Regions from separate parts of the Pseudomonas sp. Marseille-Q7302 genome, predicted to be linked through region 1. Evidence: predicted binding sites of a transcription regulator. Region 1 holds the regulator's gene; each other region holds the start of a gene.
What was found. The regulator FliA, encoded in region 1, starts transcription of late flagellar genes. The targets are predictions, from matches to a motif close to CTAAAGTTTNNNNNNNNNNNGCCGNTAA.

Region 1 (6,064 bases):
CATGGCCTGGACGCAGGTGCAGTCCACCCGTCCGGAGCAGGCCGGCCTCTGGCGCCGTCTGCAACGCATGGGGCTGCCGGCCGACCTGGCCCGCCACCTGCTCGACAGCGTGGCCAAGATCCAGGACCCGCGCCATGCCTGGCGCATGCTGCTGGCCAACTTCGCCCAGCTGGCCAAGACCACTGACGCCAAGATTTTGGAGGAGGGCGGCATCGTCGCCTTCGTCGGTCCGGCCGGCATGGGCAAGACCACCACCCTGGCCAAGCTCGCCGCCAACTACGTGCTCAAGTACGGTCCCCAGAGTCTGGCGCTGGTCAGCATGGACAGCTTCCGCATCGGTGCCCAGGAGCAGATCAAGACCCTGGGCCGCATCCTCGACGTACCGGTGACCCTGGTCGATCCGGGCCAGTCCCTGGCGCAGGCCCTGGCGCCCCTGGCACGCAAGCGTCTGGTGCTGATCGATACCGCGGGCATGCCCGCCAACGATCCGGCGCTCAAGGCGCAGCTCGAAGCCCTGGCGAACCGCCAGCTGAAGATTCGCAATTACCTGGTGCTGGGTGTCACCAGCCAGAGCCAGGTGCTCAAGGCGGCCTATCACAGCTATCGGCGCTGCGGCCTGAGCGGCTGCGTGCTGACCAAGCTGGACGAGGCCGCCAGCCTCGGCGAAGCCCTGGGCCTGGCCATCAGCCAGCGCCTGCCGGTGGCCTACATCGCCGACGGTCCGCGCATCCCGGACGATCTGCATCCGGCTCGCAGCCACCAGCTGGTGAGCCGCGCCGTGAGCCTGCAGGCGTCCGAAGAGCCGAGCGAAGAAACCATGGCCGGCATGTTCGCCGGCCTGTATCAGAGCAATGCCCGCCGCGCCGGTTAGCGCCGACGAACGGTAGTGGTGCATCGCATGCCTGGGCACGCCAAATGCACTTGGTCTAAAGTGTGACGGATTTCAATCAAAGGTATCAGGCAATGGGTAGCATGCATCCCGTCCAAGTCATAGCGGTCACGGGCGGTAAAGGCGGTGTCGGCAAGACCAATGTGTCGGTCAACCTGGCCTTGGCCCTGGCCGATATCGGGCGGCGCGTCATGCTGCTCGACGCCGACCTGGGCCTTGCCAACATCGACGTTCTGCTCGGGCTGTCGCCCAAGCGCACCCTGGCCGACGTCATTTCCGGCGAATGTGAGCTGCGCGACGTGCTGCTGCACGGGCCGGGCGGCATCCGCATCGTCCCGGCAGCCTCGGGCACCCAGGCGATGGTCAATCTGACGCCGGCCCAGCATGCCGGTCTGATCCAGGCCTTCAGCGACATCAGCGAGAACCTCGACGTGCTCATCGTCGATACCGCTGCCGGCATCGGCGACCAGGTGGTCAGCTTCGTCCGCGCCGCCCAGGAAGTCCTGGTCGTGGTGTGCGACGAGCCCACCTCCATCACCGATGCCTACGCCCTGATCAAGCTGCTCAATCGCGACCATGGCGTCACCCGTTTCCGGGTGTTGGCGAATATGGCGCTGACACCCCAGGAAGGCCGCAATCTCTTTGCTAAGCTGACCAAGGTGACCGACAGATTCCTGGATGTCGCCTTGCAATACGTGGGCGCCATTCCGTTCGATGAAGCGGTGCGCAAAGCGGTACAGAAACAGCGCCCCGTGTACGAAGCCTTTCCGCGTGCCAAGGCCTCACTGGCCTTTCGTGCGGTGGCTCAGAAAGTCGATGGCTGGCCGCTGCCCGCCAATCCGCGCGGCCATCTCGAGTTCTTTGTCGAGCGCCTTGTGCAACCAGCCATCGGTACCCACGCATGACAGCATCCAGCGGGCTTCGCATGTACAGCAAAACCTCGGAACGTACCCAGCAGGAGCAGCTCATCAACCGCTACGCGCCGTTGGTGAAACGCATCGCCTACCATCTCCTGGCGCGCCTGCCGGCGAGCGTACAGGTCGAAGACCTGATGCAGGCCGGCATGATCGGTCTGCTGGAGGCCTCGCGCAAATACGACGCCGGCAAGGGCGCCAGCTTCGAGACCTACGCTGGCATCCGCATCCGCGGTGCCATGCTCGATGAGGTCCGCAAGGGCGACTGGGCGCCGCGCTCGGTGCACCGCAACACGCGCATGGTCACCGACGCCATTCGGGCAGTGGAAGCGCGCACTGGTCGTGACGCTAAAGATTCCGAAGTCGCGGCCGAACTTAAATTGAGTCTGGATGAGTACTACGGCATCCTTGGCGACACCATGGGGAGTCGCCTGTTCAGCTTCGACGACCTCATGGAGGGTGGTGAGCATGGGCTCGAGGAGAGCGGTTCGCATGAACTCGAGCCCGGTCGCGGTCTGGAAGACGAGCGCTTCCGCAAGGCCCTGGCCGAGGCCATCGCCAATCTTCCGGAGCGTGAACGTCTGGTGCTCTCGCTGTATTACGACGAGGAACTCAACCTCAAGGAAATCGGCGAGGTGCTGGGTGTGAGCGAGTCACGTGTCTGCCAACTTCACAGTCAATGCGCGGCACGCCTGCGGGCGCGGCTGGCGGAATGGCGTTCGCGTTAACCGGCTGGTACTCAGGCTACTACGATTGCTTAGACGCGCCTTGTGGCGTGTGTGCGGATTAGGACGGAGGTCGACTTGGACAAGAACATGAAAATCCTCATCGTGGACGATTTTTCCACGATGAGACGCATCATCAAGAATTTGCTGCGCGATCTGGGATTCACCAATACCGCCGAAGCAGACGACGGCAATACCGCACTGCCGATGCTGCAGAGCGGCAACTTCGATTTTCTCGTCACCGACTGGAACATGCCTGGCATGACCGGCATCGACCTGCTGCGCCAGGTCCGCGCCGACGCGCGCCTGAAGACCCTGCCGGTGCTGATGGTGACCGCCGAGGCCAAGCGTGAGCAGATCATCGAAGCCGCTCAGGCCGGCGTGAATGGCTATGTGGTCAAGCCTTTCACCGCCCAGGTGCTGAAAGAAAAGATCGACAAGATCTTCGAGCGGGTGAACGGCTGAAGAAAGCCGCGGGGACGTTATGGATCAGCTTGGCACCAACAGCTTCAGCGACTTCGAGTCGAATCTAAAACAGCACGCCCAAGAGCTGGTGAAATGCCTGGAAAGCGGCGATTTCACCCAGGCCGTGCATGTTATCAATGAGCTCAATCAACTGCGTGATCGGGGTCTTTACCAGGAAGTCGGCAAGCTGACCCGCGAGCTGCACAATGCCATCGTCAACTTCGAGATCGATCCGCGCGGCATGGCCGGCGAAGAGGTCTCCCAGATCAGCGATGCCACCGATCGTCTCTCCTACGTGGTGAAGATGACCGAGAACGCCGCCAACCGGACCATGGATCTGGTGGAGGAGAGCGCGCCGCTGGTAGGCAACTTCGGCGACGAGGCCCGTGCCGTGCATGCCGACTGGAAGAAATTCATGCGCCGGGAAATGGGCGCGGACGAATTCCGCGAACTGGCCAAGCGCGTCGACGCCTTCCTCAGCCACAGCGAGAGCAGTGCCGAACAGCTGTCGGCCAAGCTCAACGACATTCTCCTCGCGCAGGACTACCAGGATCTCACCGGTCAGGTGATCAAGCGGGTCGTCAATCTCGTCGGGCAGATCGAGAAAGACCTCGTCAAGCTGGTGATGATGGCCAGTCAGGTCGATCGCTATACCGGCTTCAGTCACGATCACACCGCGCTGATCGAACAGAATCGAAAAGAAAAGACGATGAAGGGTGAAGGTCCGCAGATTCATGCCGATAAGCGTGAAGACGTCGTGGCCGCTCAGGTCGACGTCGACGATCTTCTATCCAGTCTGGGCTTTTGACCCAGACCCTCTTGGGGAGTGCAGGAATGAGCTTCGACGCCGATGAAGAAATCCTCCAGGATTTCCTGGTAGAGGCCGGCGAGATTCTCGAACAGTTGTCCGAACAATTGGTCGAGCTGGAAAGCCGCCCGGATGACATGGATCTGCTGAATGCCATTTTCCGTGGCTTCCATACCGTAAAGGGCGGTGCCGGTTTCCTGCAGCTCCATACCCTGGTCGAGTGCTGCCATATCGCGGAAAACGTGTTCGACATCCTGCGCAAAGGCGAACGCCGCGTGGATGCCGAGCTGATGGATGTGGTGCTGCAGGCACTGGATTCCGTCAACGAAATGTTCGGTCAGGTCCGTGAACGCGAAGAGCCGACCCCGGCCTCGCCTGAATTGCTGGCGGCCCTGGCCCGCCTGGCCGAACCCGCCGGCAGTGAGCCGGCGCCGGTTCCGGTTGCGCCCGTGGCTGCTGCCCCGGTCGCCGCCGCAGAGCCCGCTCCGACTGCCGCGGCGGCTGCCGAGCCGGAACTGAGCGATGCCGATTTCCAGAACCTGCTCGATGCCCTGGGCAGCGAGCCGGGTGCCGACCAGGGGGCCACTGCGGAAACCGCCAGTGCCGCCGGTGGCGAGGACATCACCGACGACGAATTCGAGGCCTTGCTCGATCAGCTGCATGGCAAAGGCAAGTTCAACGAGGCGCCAGCGGCGGCTCCGGTGGCTGCCACGGCACCTGCGCCAGCCGCCACGGGTGGCGACGAGATCACCGATGACGAATTCGAAGCCCTGCTCGACGAGCTGCACGGCAAGGGCAAGTTCGTCGCGAACGAGGCTCCTGCGCCGGCCGCATCGGCACCCGTCACGGCTGCTCCGGCGGCGGCGAGTGGTGATGAGATCACCGATGACGAGTTCGAATCCCTGCTCGATGAACTCCATGGCAAGGGCAAGTTCAGTGGCCCCGCCGAGCCCGTAGCTGCACCGGTTGCCGCTGCGCCGACACCGGTCGCCGCGCCTCAGCCTGTTCCGGCCCCGGCCCCGGCCCCGGCCCCGGCCCCAGCACCGGCACCGAAACCGGCCGCCGAGGTCGCTGCGCCTAAGCCGGCGGCACCTGCCACGGCAGGCGAGCGTCCCACCAGCGAGGCGGAGACCACCGTGCGGGTCGATACCGCGCGGCTGGACGAGATCATGAACATGGTCGGCGAACTGGTGCTGGTGCGTAACCGCCTGGTACGCCTGGGCCTGAACAGCGGCGACGAGGCCATGGCCAAGGCCGTGTCCAACCTCGACGTGGTCACCGCGGATCTGCAGACCTCGGTCATGAAGACCCGAATGCAGCCGATCAAGAAAGTCTTCGGCCGCTTCCCGCGCCTGGTCCGCGATCTGGCGCGCAGCCTGAAGAAAGAGATCAACCTGGAGCTGGTCGGTGAAGAAACCGACCTGGACAAGAACCTGGTCGAGGCCCTGGCCGATCCGCTGGTGCACTTGGTGCGCAATGCGGTCGACCATGGCATCGAGGGGCCGGCCGAGCGTGAAGGCAACGGCAAGTCCCGCGCCGGACGCGTGGTGCTTTCCGCCGAGCAGGAAGGCGACCATATCCTGCTGTCGATTTCCGACGACGGCAAGGGCATGGACGCGGATCTGCTGCGTAACAAGGCGGTGGAAAAGGGCCTGCTCGACCGCGACGCGGCCGATCGCCTGACCGAGACCGAGTGCTTCAACCTGATCTTTGCCCCGGGTTTCTCCACCAAGGCCGAGATCTCCGACATCTCCGGCCGCGGCGTGGGCATGGACGTGGTCAAGACCAAGATCAGCCAGCTCAACGGTACCCTCAACGTCTTCTCGACCAAGGGCCAGGGCTCCAAGATCGTCATCAAGGTACCCCTGACCCTGGCGATCATGCCGACGCTGATGGTGATGCTGGGCAACCAGGCCTTCGCCTTCCCGCTGGTCAACGTCAACGAGATCTTCCACCTCGACCTGTCCCGCACCAACGTGGTGGATGGCCAGGAAGTGGTGGTGGTGCGCGACAAGGCACTGCCGCTCTTCTACCTCAAGCGTTGGCTGGTACCTGGTGCAGCCCACGTGGAGCAGGGCGAGGGGCACGTGGTGATCCTCTCGGTCGGCACCCAGCGTATCGGCTTCGTGGTCGATCAGCTGGTGGGCCAGGAAGAGGTGGTCATCAAGCCACTCGGCAAGATGCTGCAGGGCACGCCCGGCATGTCGGGGGCGACCATCACTGGCGACGGCCGCATCGCGCTCATCCTCGATGTACCCAGCAT
Region 2 (6,064 bases), 290 kb from region 1:
CCGCGGTCATCTCGGTGATCGTGCTGGGTGACGAATCCGGCTATCGCGTGGGCGAGGTCCAGAAGGTCAAGTTGGCCGCCATCGAAGCCGAGTGGAACACCGAGGAAGCCCCGGCCTCCTTCACCCTGTTCGGCATCCCCAATCAACAGGAGATGCGCACCGACTACGCGGTGAAGATCCCCTACCTGATGGGCCTGATCGCCACCCGCTCCACCACCGAACAGGTCACCGGCATCAAGGATCTGGTCAGCCAATACGAGGCCCGCGTCCGCAACGGCGCCCAGGCTTACGCCCTGCTGGAGCGACTGCGCGCCGGCGACGACTCCGCCGCCACCCGCGCCGCCTTCGACGCCCACAAGCAGGACCTGGGCTATGGCCTGCTGTTGAAGAAGTACGTCAACGATCCCACCACGGCCACCCCCGAGCAGGTCCGCCAGGCCGCGCGGGACACCATTCCTGGCGTCGCCAGCCTGTTCTGGACCTTCCGCATCATGGTCGCCAGTGGCGTGCTGATGCTGGCGCTGTTCATCTGCGCCTTCTGGGCCTCGACCCGGCGCAACGAGCTCAAGAAGCCCTGGCTGCTGAAGTGGGCCCTGTTCAGCCTGCCGCTGCCCTGGATCGCCACCCAGACCGGCTGGTGGGTGGCCGAGCATGGTCGCCAGCCCTGGACCATCAGCGAGGTCCTGCCCACCCACCTGTCGGCCTCGACCCTGGCTCCGGCCGATCTGTGGGGTTCCATCGGCGCCCTGGTGACCTTCTACACCCTGCTCCTGATCGTGGAGATGTACCTGATGATCCGCTTCGCCCGCCTCGGCCCGAGCAGCCTGCACACCGGCCGCTACTTCCACGAACGGGCTGCCCAGGTCGGCGACGCCCTGCGCCAGGCCGCCACCGCCAAGCCCGTTGCACCGGCCAACGCCTGAGGAGACTGCCATGTTCGACTACGAAGTGCTCAAGCTCACCTGGTGGGTGCTGATCGGCGTCCTGCTGATCGGCTTCGCCCTCACCGACGGCTTCGACATGGGCGCCATGATCCTGATGCCGCTGATCGGCAAGACCGACAAGGAACGCCGCGCCGCCATCAACAGCATCGCGCCGCACTGGGACGGCAACCAGGTCTGGTTCATCACCGCCGGTGGCGCCCTCTTCGCCGCCTGGCCGATGGTCTATGCCACCGCCTTCTCCGGGCTCTATTGGGCCCTGCTGCTGGTGCTCTTCGCCCTGTTCCTGCGTCCGGTAGGTTTCGACTACCGCAGCAAGCTCGACAACACCCGCTGGCGCAACGCCTGGGACTGGGGCCTGTTCACCGGCAGCCTGGTGCCGGCCCTGGTATTCGGCGTGGCCTTCGGCAATCTCTTCCAGGGCGTGCCCTTCCAGCTCGACGACACCCTGAGATCCACCTACAGCGGCAGCTTTTTCGCTCTGCTCAACCCCTTCGCCCTGCTCAGCGGCGCGGTCAGCCTGGCCATGCTCTGCGCCCATGGCGGCAGCTGGCTGATGCTGCGTACCCACCACGCCCTGGGCGAGCGCGCCCGGCGTGCCACCGGCCTGTGCGCCCTGCTCCACCTCGTCACCTTCGGTCTGGCCGGTGTCTGGCTGGCCTACGGCTTCGACGGCTACGTGCTGATCAGCCAGGGCGATCCGGGCAGCGCCCTGAATCCGCTGCACAAGGTGGTAACCGCCGGCAATCCGGGCTGGCTGGCCAATTACCATACCCAGCCGCTGACCCTGCTCGCCCCGGTGCTGGCCGCGCTCGGCAGCGTCCTGGCCCTGCTCGGCAGCAGCTGGCGGCAGGCCGGCCTGGCCTTCACCGGCACGTCCCTGGCCATCGTCGGCACCCTCGCCACCGCCGGCTGCGCGCTCTTTCCCTTCGTGCTGCCGTCGAGCCTGGACCCGGCTTCCAGCCTGACCATCTGGGACGCCGTCTCCAGCCACAAGACGCTGGGCATCATGTTCGTCGCCGCAGCCATTTTCGTGCCGCTCATCCTGGCCTACACCCTGTGGGGCTACGTGCGCATGTGGGGCAAGGTCGATGACCGCTTCATCGACGCCAACCCCCACGGCCTCTACTGATCACCGATCTCAAGGAGACTCCTTCATGTGGTACTTCACCTGGATCCTCGGTGTCCTGCTCGCCGCGAGCTTCGGCATCATCAACGCCCTCTGGCTGGAAAGCACCCGGGAGCTGGACGTCCATGACGATGCCGAGTGCTGAGCCCCTGCCCCGCGTCCACCCACTAGGACGGACGCTGTCCCTGCTGCTGGCGGCGCCCCTGGCGCTGCTGCTGATGATTCACCCGGGCTTGATGCTCGATGCCAGCGGGCATTACAGCCATCCGCTGCTGATGGGAGTGATGCTGGGCGTCTCCGCCGGCCTGGTCCACGGCGTCGGTTTCGTGCCGCGGCTCTGGCTGTGGCGCCTGGTGTTCGGGCCGCTGGTGGGCTGGCCGTTGCTGGGGCTGGGTTACGCCCTGCTCATCAGAGCGCAGCTCGGCTGACGGAGCCTGACAATAGCGCCCGGACTTCCCGGGCGCTTTTCTGGCTACCCGCGGCCTGCAGGGACCCACTCCTTCTCCCCCGTCGTTCAAGCCTTCAATAAGCTGACCATAAAGCTTCACCTCTAGCTGCCGACATAACCGGAATCGACCCCGCCTTCGCCGGCTCATTGTCTTGCCGCCGGCCCGCCAGCTGACCGCATCAGAGAATTCACCCATGCTCAGGAACGCCCCCCTCAGTACCAAACTCCTGCTGATCCTGCTCCTGCCCCTGGCCGGCTTCCTGGTGATCTCGGGTCTCTACACCGCCGATCGCTACGAAACGCTCAAGAACATGGAGCACACCGTAACCGCCAGTGCCACGGCCGAGCGCGTCAGTGCCTTGGTCACTAGCCTGCAGCGCGAGCGCGGTGCCAGCGGCGTGTTCCTCGGCAGTGGCGGCAAGTCGATGCAGGACAAGCTCAAGACCTTCCGCGAAAACAGCGATAAGGCCCAGAAGGACCTAAGTGCGTTGGCCACCGGTAACGACGCCGCCATCCAGACCGCCATGCGCGCCCTGGACAACCTGCGTGACCTGCGCAGCAAGGTCGATGGCCTGGCGCTCAACAGCACCCAATCCGGCACGGCCTACACCGACCTGATCAAGGCGCTGATCGGCTACACCCATGCCCTCGAAGCGGGTGTCGATGATCCTGAGATCCTGCGCGCCCTGGGCGCCCTCAATCTCTTCGTCGAGATGAAGGAACGCGCGGGCCGCGAGCGCGTACTGCTGGGCCTGGCCTTCAACCAGAATCGCTTCGATGCCGGCCTGCTGTCGCGCTTCGCCCGCAACCTGGGCGAATTCTCCGCCTACGCCGACGCCTTCCAGCGCAAGGCCACGCCTGAATTCATCCGTCAGCTCGACGACACCTTCAAGCAGCCCAGCGCCATGGAAGTCAGCCGCCTGCAACAGCTGGCCTTCACCGTCCCCCTCGGCGATGCCCTGGGCGTCAAGCCGGAGGACTGGTTCAACCTGGCCACCCAGCGTATCGACCTGATGGGCAAGGTGGAGGCGGACCTGGGTGCCAGTGTCGGCGCCCAGGCTGAACAGGCCCGTGCCAAGGCCAGCCGCGATCTATGGACCACCCTCGGCCTGGTACTACTGGTGCTGGTAGCCGTCTCGGCGCTGGCCTGGGTGATCATTCGCAACATCAAGCAGGCGGTCGAGCAGGTCAACGGCACCCTCACCCGCCTGGCCACCCGCGACCTCACCGCCCGCTGCGCCTACCAGGGCAAGGACGAGTTCGGCACCATCACCGGCAATCTCAACCTGATGAGCCAGGAGCTGGGTCAGGTGATCCAGGAGATCGGCGCCGCCACCGTGCAGGTCGCCACCGCCGCTGAAGAGGCTTCGGCGGTTGCCATCCAGACCAGCCAGAACGTCGCCCAGCAGCGCCTGGGCACCGATCAGGTCGCCACCGCCATCGCCGAGATGAGCGCCACGGTCAAGGACGTCGCCCGCAGCACCACCGAAGCCGCCGAAGGCTCGCGGCAGGTCGAGGCCAACACCAGCCAGGGTCGTCGTGAATTGCAGGCCACCATCGGCCTGGTGCAGGGCCTGTCGGTACAGGCCGAGCGGACCTCGGAGATCATCGCTGAGCTCAAGCAGGAAAGCGACGCCATCTCCTCGGTGCTGGACGTGATCCGCGGCATCGCCGAGCAGACCAACCTGCTGGCCCTCAACGCCGCCATCGAGGCCGCGCGCGCCGGCGAAGCCGGGCGTGGCTTCGCCGTGGTGGCCGACGAAGTACGCTCCCTGGCGCAGAAGACCCAGCAATCCACCGGCAGCATCCAGCAGATGATCAGCCATCTGCAGAGCGGCTCCGACCGTGCCACCCAGGCCATGCAGGAGACCCTCAGCCAGGTGCAGACCGGTGCCAGTAACGTGGTCCGCGCCGGCGAGCTGCTCGGCGAGATCGCCGAGGGCGTCACCCTCATCAACGACCGCAACATCCAGGTCGCTTCGGCCGCCGAACAGCAGAGCCAGGTCGCCGAAGAGATCAGCCGCAACGTCAACGACATCAACGATCTGGTGATCCAGGTCAGCGCTGGCGCCGAGCAGACCGCCGTCACCAGTCGCGAACTGGCGCGCCTGGCCGAGCAGCAGCAAGCCCTGGTGGGGCGCTTCCGGGTGGCGTGATCCACGGGCCGGAAACAGTCGCATGCGGCTTGCCATCCGCCTCTGTACGGTTGGAAAGCCGCCACTCTGGATGGCGACGCCAGCGATCGCTCCACTAGACTAGGTAGGGTTGTCACGTCTCAGGACCTGGCAGCGGGAACCGGCAAACCAAGGACCGGTCGCCAGACTACCTAGGAATGCCATGGACGCCTTCGCCCTCTATCTGCTGCTGAGCAGTCTCACCATCGCCAGCCCCGGTCCGGGCGTCCTGCTGACCATCAACAACGCCCTGCTCCTGCAGCTGCGGGGCGCCCTGCCGGGCATCCTTGGCGTGGTACTGGGCATGCTGGTGGTGGCCAGCCTGGCCAGCACCGCGCTCGGCGCCCTGGTCAGCGCCTCGCCCCGGGCGCTGCTGGGCCTGCAGCTGATCGGTGCGCTCTACCTGGGGTGGCTGGGTGTGAGTCGGCTGCGCACCCCTTCGCCCCAGGGCCAGGTGCCCGATCGTGCTCAGCGAACAGCCAGCGCGGGAAGACGCCTCCTGCAAGGGCTGCTGGTGTCCATCACCAATCCCAAGCTGATCGTCTTCTTCATGGCGCTCTTTCCGCCCTTCATCCAGACCAGTCGGCCCGTGCTGCCGCAGATGTTGCTGCTGGTGACGACCTTCTGCGTCCTGAGCCTCGTCATTCATTGCAGCTATGCGGGCATCGCGACGGCGCTGAGTACCCGCTTGAGCACAGGCACCAGGCTTGCGCGCCTGAACCAGATCGCTGGCGCGATCTTTTTGTTGTTCGCGATACTGCTGCTGGGCGCGAGCCTGGGCTCACTCCTCAGCGAATACGGCGCGCGGGCCTGAGGGTGACTCGTCCGTCCCCTGCAACTGCCCTCTCCTGAGCGCCGCGAAACGCGCCTGGGACAGCGGCCGCTGCAGGTGAAAGCCCTGGGCCTGATCGCACTTGAGATCGGCGATGCGCGCCAGCTGGCCCGCGGTCTCGATGCCCTCGGCCACCACCGTGAGTGACAGCGCCCGTCCCATGCTGACGATGGCCTCGACAATGGCCGCGTTGCTTTCGCTCACCTCGATGTTGGAGACGAAGCTGCGGTCGATCTTCAGGCAATCGAAGGGATAGGTGCGCAGATAGCTCAGCGAGGAATAGCCGGTACCGAAGTCATCCATCGACAGCCGCACGCCCAGATCCTTGAGTTTCTTCATCAACTCAAGCGCGCCGTCGGCATCGTCCAGCAGCACGTTCTCGGTCAGCTCCAGCTCGACCCGCTCGGGTGCTATGCCGGTGCATTCGAGGACCGTGCGGATCCGCGCCACCAGGTCGTCGCGTTGGAACTCCAGCGGCGACAGGTTGATGGACACGATCAAATCCGGCGCCCAGGCCACCGCCTGGCTGCAGGCTTCCCG
Region 3 (6,064 bases), 1.7 Mb from region 1:
CGTTGCACAGGCTGGCTCGCTACGGTACTGGCGACCATCGAGCAGATGGATCTCGGCCAGGTCGCCGAAGCGCCAACGGTCATAGAGGCGCAGCGCCGCCCCCTGGGTCCGCCAGGCCCGTAGCGGGGCATGCTCGCGGAAGGCCTGGTAGGCCGCCTGGCGCCGCACGGCAAAGGCCGTCTGGCTCACCCTGGGGTCGGCCGACCAGGGCCCGGAATAGTCGTTCTGCACCTCGTGGTCGTCCCAGGTCATCAGACAGGTGACGTTGGCGTGCAGGTATTGCAGGTCAGGATCGGTACGATACAGAGCGTGGCGCCGTCGGTAGCCGGCCAGGTCCCGGGCTTCCGGCAGGCCGTGCCGGCGCACTGCCGGGAGCTGCGACGACACGTTGGACTCATAGAAATAGTCGCCAAGAAACAGCGCCAGATCTGGCTGTTCGTCGGCCATGTGCCGATAGGCGCTGAAAAAGCCCTTCTCGTAGTGGGAACAGGATGCGGCCACCAGTTTCAGGCGTTGCAGCGCGCTCGCGGACGGCGGCAGCGTGGTGGCCCGCCCCGTACGACTCTGGTGCCCCAGCGCGGTGAAGCGGTACCAGTAGGGGCGCCCCGGCGCCAGGCCGGCCAGCGTGATCGGCAGGCTGAAGGCGGTTTGCGGCAGCGCCGTGGCCGTACCCCGTTGCACCACCTGGCGCAATCCTGGGTCCAGGGCTATCTCCCACTGAACCTCGACCGGGCCGCGCAGACCTCCCAGGCCATCCACGGCCAGCGGATCGGGCGCGAGCCGGGTCCAGACGACGAAACCCTCGGGGGTCGGATCGCCACTGGCGACGCCCAGGGTAAAAGGATCCGGCTGCGACTCGCGGGCACTGCAACCGGCAAACCAGGGAGCGCTCAGGCCCAAACCCAGCAGGCCGAGCGCTTGACGTCGTGAAGTGTTCATCCGGGCCTCCGCGAAAGAGGCCAGGGTGGCTCAGAGAGGTGACAACCCGATGTCGTCCGCTTTAGGCCAGCGGCAATTCTTCAAGGATCATGACCTGGGGCGGCTCGCTGAGCAGACCGTCGAGATCGGCGAGCAGCTGCTTGAAGTGTGCGGTCTCTTCATGCTCGGCCAGAGCTTCACGGCTGGCCCAGTGTTCGATGAAGACATAACGCCCTTCATGGCTCGGATCGCGGTGGGGAGTATAAAAGTGGCAGGCGGCTTCGGCGCGGGAGGGGGCGACGATGGCCTGCAAGGCGCGTTCGACTACCTGGGCCTGGCCAGGTTGAGCGTGCAGGATGGCGACGACACGGATTTCGTGAGTCATGCTCGAAACTCCAGAAAGGCGTTTCAGCATGAGGCCTTGGCATCCTGAATGCCACTGGGGCCGACTGCTCGACCCCTGGCACTGTGATTTACTGCTTGGCTTTGACGATCTTGTCGATCACGGCATTGCTGCGCTTGATCATCACATAGTCGGAACCGATCTTGACCCATTGGCTGTCTTCGCCCGGCTGTTCCAGGCCGTGCCTCTTCCAGTCCTTGATCACGTACTCGTCGCGGATGTACTTGCGCGGCGCCCGACCGCCTTCCTCGAGTTCAAAGGTAGGATGATCGGGATCGTGAGTAATGGCCTCATCGCTCTGATTGGCCTCTTTCTTGTTGACCTTGTTCTGATACTGCGAGTTGGTCGGCTCCGAGGCTTCCTTGTCGGCGGCGGGCTTCACCGGGGTCATGGATTCAGGAGCGGCCTGTGCCTGCAGGGCACCGGCGAGGACGACGGTACCCAGTGCCAGAGAGAGCAGCGATTGCTTGATCATGGGTGTATCTCCTTTGCATTCGAAGGTTGGACCCCCGGGCTGCCGGAAAAGCTCCACGATCCCTTGCAGCGCTTCGCGTCAGCCGGGCCAGCGGTCCTCGTAGCGAGGACGACTGTCTTCTCTCGCCGTCAGCAGGCTGCCTCGGATGACGGCGGCCAATTCCTGACTGTCATGCACGGCCCTTGGACTGGCGGACTTCGCGCCGCGTCAGGCAGAGTAGCCCCCCGTCTTAGGCCAGGGACCAAGACTCATGGAACGCTGGAAGCTGCTCGCCTGCCTGGTGAGCTTCACCTTTTTCATGGAAAACCTCGATGCCACCGTGATCGCCACGGCCCTGCCCCAGATGGCGGCGTCTTTCGGTCGCGATCCGGTGGATCTCAACCTGGGCATCAGCGCCTATCTGCTGGCCATCGCCGTGGGCATCCCCGTGAGCGGCTGGATCGCCGAGCGTTTCGGGCCACGCCCCGTCTTTACCCTGGCGATTGGCCTCTTCACCCTGGCCTCGCTGTTCTGTGGCATGGCGCTGTCCCTGGAACAGTTCATCGCCGCACGCATCCTCCAGGGCATCGGGGGCGCCTTAGATGGTGCCGGTGGGCCGGCTGGCGGTGCTGCAGGTGACCGAAAAGCACGAACTGGTACGCGCCATCGCCCTCATCACCTGGCCGGGCCTGGTGGCACCGGTTCTGGGCCCGCCGCTGGGTGGCCTCATCACCACCTATGCCGACTGGCGCTGGATCTTCTATCTCAATCTGCCACTGGGGCTGATCGCCCTGCTGCTGGCCTGGCGCCTGGTACCGGCCGACATTCCCACCCAGCGGCATCCGCTGGACTGGCGCGGCTTCCTGCTGCTGGGTGGCGCCTGCGTGGCCTTCATGTGGGGGGTGGAGCGACTCGGCCAGAACCAGGGCAGCCTGGGTAGCAACCTGGCCTGGATGGGAGTCGGGCTGATCCTCGGCGTCAAGGCGGTGCGCCACATGGCCCGGCTGGACCGGCCGCTGATCGATTTCAGCACCCTGCGCATTCCCACCTACCGGGCGTCCATCCTCGGTGGCGGACTGTTCCGCGTCTCCATCGCCACGGCGCCCTTCCTCCTGCCGCTGATGTTCCAGCTGTCCTTCGGCCTGGATGCTTTCCAGTCCGGGTTGCTCCTGCTGGCGCTGTTTGCCGGCAACCTGGCGGCCAAGCCCTTCACCACCGCTGCCATGCGCCGCTTTGGCCTGCGCCGCATCCTCACCGTCAACGGCCTGCTCAGCGCCCTGAGCCTGCTGGCTTGCGGCCTGCTCACCCCGGCCTGGCCCCTGCCGCTGGTGCTGCTCCTGCTATTCGCCAGCGGGGTGTTCCGCTCGCTGCAGTTCACCGCCAGCGATGCCCTGGCCTTCGCCGACATCCCCAAGGCGCGGTTGAGCCATGCCTCGACCCTCTTCAGTACCAACTTCCAACTGGCCATGGGACTGGGTGTGGCCATCGCCGCCCTGCTGTTGCGCGCCTCGATGGAGTGGCATGGCCACCTGGATCCGCAGCTTCTGGACTTCCGCCTGGCTTTCATCGCCATCGCCGTACTGGGCGTGCTGAGTACCCTGGACAGCTTTCGCCTGGCGCGAGATGCGGGCGACGCGGTAAGCGGCCATCGCCTCCCCTGACAGCACCCGCCGGGAGCAGGCAGCCTGCCCTCCTCGTCCACGGCGGCTCGCCCCACCTGGCTGCAGGATCGCCAGCCGCCCCTCTTGCTCCTCATCGCTACCTCTACGCAAGAAATCCCTCTAGCACGCTATAAAGCACAAGCGAAGCCGGCCGATAACCTCTGACACTGCGCTAACAAAAAACGTACTAATCATCCGTCTTCCAGGAGCTTTCTCGCATGTCGCTACTTCAGCACTCTGCAGTTCTGCGCGGCATCCGCGCTGCCATCACGGCGATCAACGCCCCGCAACAGGCGATCGGACCAGAACTGCTTCAGGGGCCTGCAGCGATTCGCGAACTGGGCCAGGCCCTGCAGCCGCTGCTCAAGCAGCAGCAGGATCAGCAACTCCAGATGCAGGAGTTGCAGCAGGATATCCAGGACCTGACCGCCAGACTGGCAAACCGCGAGGCCGAGGTGCAGTTGCTGAAGACGCGCTTCGATCTGGTCAACCGGGCGTCCAGCGAAGGGCTCTGGGACATGGAAGTGGTGGCTGGCGATCCGGTCAACCCGCGCAATGCCTTCTGGTGGTCGGATCAGTTCCGTGCCCTGCTGGGCTTTCGCAATGAGTCTGACTTTCCCAACGAATTGGGCAGCTGGGCCAGCCGCCTGCACCCCGAGGACAGCCAGCCGACGCTGGATGCCTTCGCCCGGCACCTCAACGACCGCAGTGGCCGTACGCCCTACGACGTCGAGTACCGGGTCGCCACCAAGAGCGGCGAGTACCGCTGGTTTCGCGCCAGTGGCGAAACCCTGCGCGATGGCCAAGGCACACCACTACGGGTGGCAGGCTCGCTGCGCGACATCCATGACCAGCGCATGAAGGATGAAGAGCTCGACGTCACCCTGACCCGCTTCGATCTGTCGCGGGAAATGCTCAACGACGGCATCTGGGACATGGCGGTGATCGCCGGCGATCCGGTCAATCCCAAGAACCCCTTCTGGTGGTCGCCGCAATTCCGCCGGCTGCTGGGCTTCGAGACCGTGGAGGAATTCCCGGACGTCCTGGACAGCTGGGCCTCGCGCCTGCACCCCGAAGACAAGCAGCGCAGCATCGATGCCTTTGGCGCCCACCTCAACGATCGCAGCGGCCAGACGCCGTTCGACATCACCTACCGGCTCAAGCTCAAGAACGGCGAATACCGCTGGTTCAGGGCCCGTGGCCAGACACGTCGTACCGCCAACGGCATGCCCGTGCGGGTGGTAGGCGCCCTGACCGACATCCATGCGAGCTACGAGCAGGAAGCGCTCCGCGAGCAGCAGCAGGCCCAGCATCAGTCGATGGAGGAAAACCTGTTCAAGCTGACCGAAATCGTGTCCTCCATTCAGGGCATCGCCGCGCAGACCAACCTGCTCGCGCTCAACGCCGCCATCGAGGCGGCCCGCGCTGGCGAGGCCGGCCGTGGCTTTGCGGTGGTCGCCGACGAGGTACGCAAGCTGGCCACCCGGACCGCCGAGGCCACCCAGCACGCGGCCGACATGATCAAGCGCTGATCGACGGGTTACGGCCGCCCACCAGGGTGGTCGTGATTCCGCGCCCAGGGCAGCCTATGCTGGAGGCTTCAACGCGAATCCGGCTCCGCTGGCGGTCGAGCGAACGGATCTGATCCTGGTGTGGTCACGCCAGGCTACGGTCGTCGTCCGACCTGCTATCATGCGCGCCGTTTTTCCGATCAGACCGGCGCGCACGAGGCATCCCATGCTGGAACGACTCTTCCAACTCAAGGCCCACAACACCTCTGTCCGCACCGAACTGCTGGCGGGAGTCACCACCTTCCTGGCCATGGCCTACATCCTGTTCGTCAACCCGAGCATTCTCGGCGCGACCGGCATGGACAAGGGCGCGGTCTTCGTCGCCACCTGCCTGGCCGCGGCCATCGGCTCGGCGATCATGGGACTGATCGCCAACTACCCCATCGCCCTCGCCCCGGGCATGGGCCTCAACGCCTTCTTCACCTACACCGTGGTGCTGCACATGGGGCACACCTGGCAGGCGGCGCTGGGCGCGGTGTTTCTCTCGGCGCTGATGTTCTTCCTGCTGTCGATCTTTCGCATCCGCGAGTGGATCATCAACAACATCCCCCTGGCCCTGCGCTCCGGCATCGCCGCCGGCATCGGCCTGTTCCTGGCGCTGATCGCCCTGCAGAACGCCGGCATCGTGGTCGATAACCCGGCCACCCTGGTGGGTCTCGGCGATCTGGCCAAGCCCGGCCCCATCCTTGCCGTGCTCGGCTTCTTCCTGATCATCGCCCTGGAAGCTCGTCGCATCACCGGCGCGGTGCTGATCGGCATCCTGGCGGTTACCGCCATCGCCATCGCCATGGGCGTCACCCCCTTCGGGGGCGTGGTGTCCATGCCGCCGTCGCTGGCGCCGACCTTCCTGCAGCTGGACATCAAGGGCGCCCTGGACATCGGCCTGGTCAGCGTGATCTTCGCCTTCCTGTTCGTCGACCTGTTCGACAACTCCGGCACCCTGATCGGCGTGGCCAAGCGCGCCGGCCTGATGGGCAAGGACGGCCACCTGCCAAAGATGGGCCGCGCCCTGATCGCCGACAGCTCCGCCGCCATGTTCGGCTCGCTGCTGGGTACC

Region 2: ACWPW1_RS13875 (methyl-accepting chemotaxis protein) is a predicted target of FliA. The motif match lies at 2,607-2,634, and genes of this name have one in related genera.
Region 3: ACWPW1_RS07270 (methyl-accepting chemotaxis protein) is a predicted target of FliA. The motif match lies at 3,567-3,594, and genes of this name have one in related genera.

The regions. Positions count from the first base shown of each region.
Region 1 covers NZ_CBCOPK010000001.1:3,252,058-3,258,121, reverse strand. Annotated here, with positions in the region: gene flhF (flagellar biosynthesis protein FlhF) at 1-871, shown strand, start outside; gene fleN (flagellar synthesis regulator FleN) at 964-1,794, shown strand; gene fliA (RNA polymerase sigma factor FliA) at 1,791-2,531, shown strand; gene ACWPW1_RS15170 (chemotaxis response regulator CheY) at 2,619-2,993, shown strand; gene ACWPW1_RS15165 (protein phosphatase CheZ) at 3,013-3,801, shown strand; gene ACWPW1_RS15160 (chemotaxis protein CheA) at 3,828-6,064, shown strand, end outside.
Region 2 covers NZ_CBCOPK010000001.1:2,965,584-2,971,647, forward strand. Annotated here, with positions in the region: gene ACWPW1_RS13855 (cytochrome ubiquinol oxidase subunit I) at 1-923, shown strand, start outside; gene cydB (cytochrome d ubiquinol oxidase subunit II) at 934-2,073, shown strand; gene cydX (cytochrome bd-I oxidase subunit CydX) at 2,099-2,215, shown strand; gene ACWPW1_RS13870 (cyd operon YbgE family protein) at 2,202-2,498, shown strand; gene ACWPW1_RS13875 (methyl-accepting chemotaxis protein) at 2,713-4,674, shown strand; gene ACWPW1_RS13880 (LysE family translocator) at 4,856-5,506, shown strand; gene ACWPW1_RS13885 (bifunctional diguanylate cyclase/phosphodiesterase) at 5,474-6,064, opposite strand, start outside.
Region 3 covers NZ_CBCOPK010000001.1:1,584,239-1,590,302, reverse strand. Annotated here, with positions in the region: gene ACWPW1_RS07290 (alkaline phosphatase D family protein) at 1-939, opposite strand, end outside; gene ACWPW1_RS07285 (putative quinol monooxygenase) at 1,001-1,303, opposite strand; gene ACWPW1_RS07280 (RcnB family protein) at 1,392-1,796, opposite strand; partial or broken gene ACWPW1_RS07275 (MFS transporter) at 2,047-3,436, shown strand; gene ACWPW1_RS07270 (methyl-accepting chemotaxis protein) at 3,655-4,968, shown strand; gene ACWPW1_RS07265 (NCS2 family permease) at 5,174-6,064, shown strand, end outside.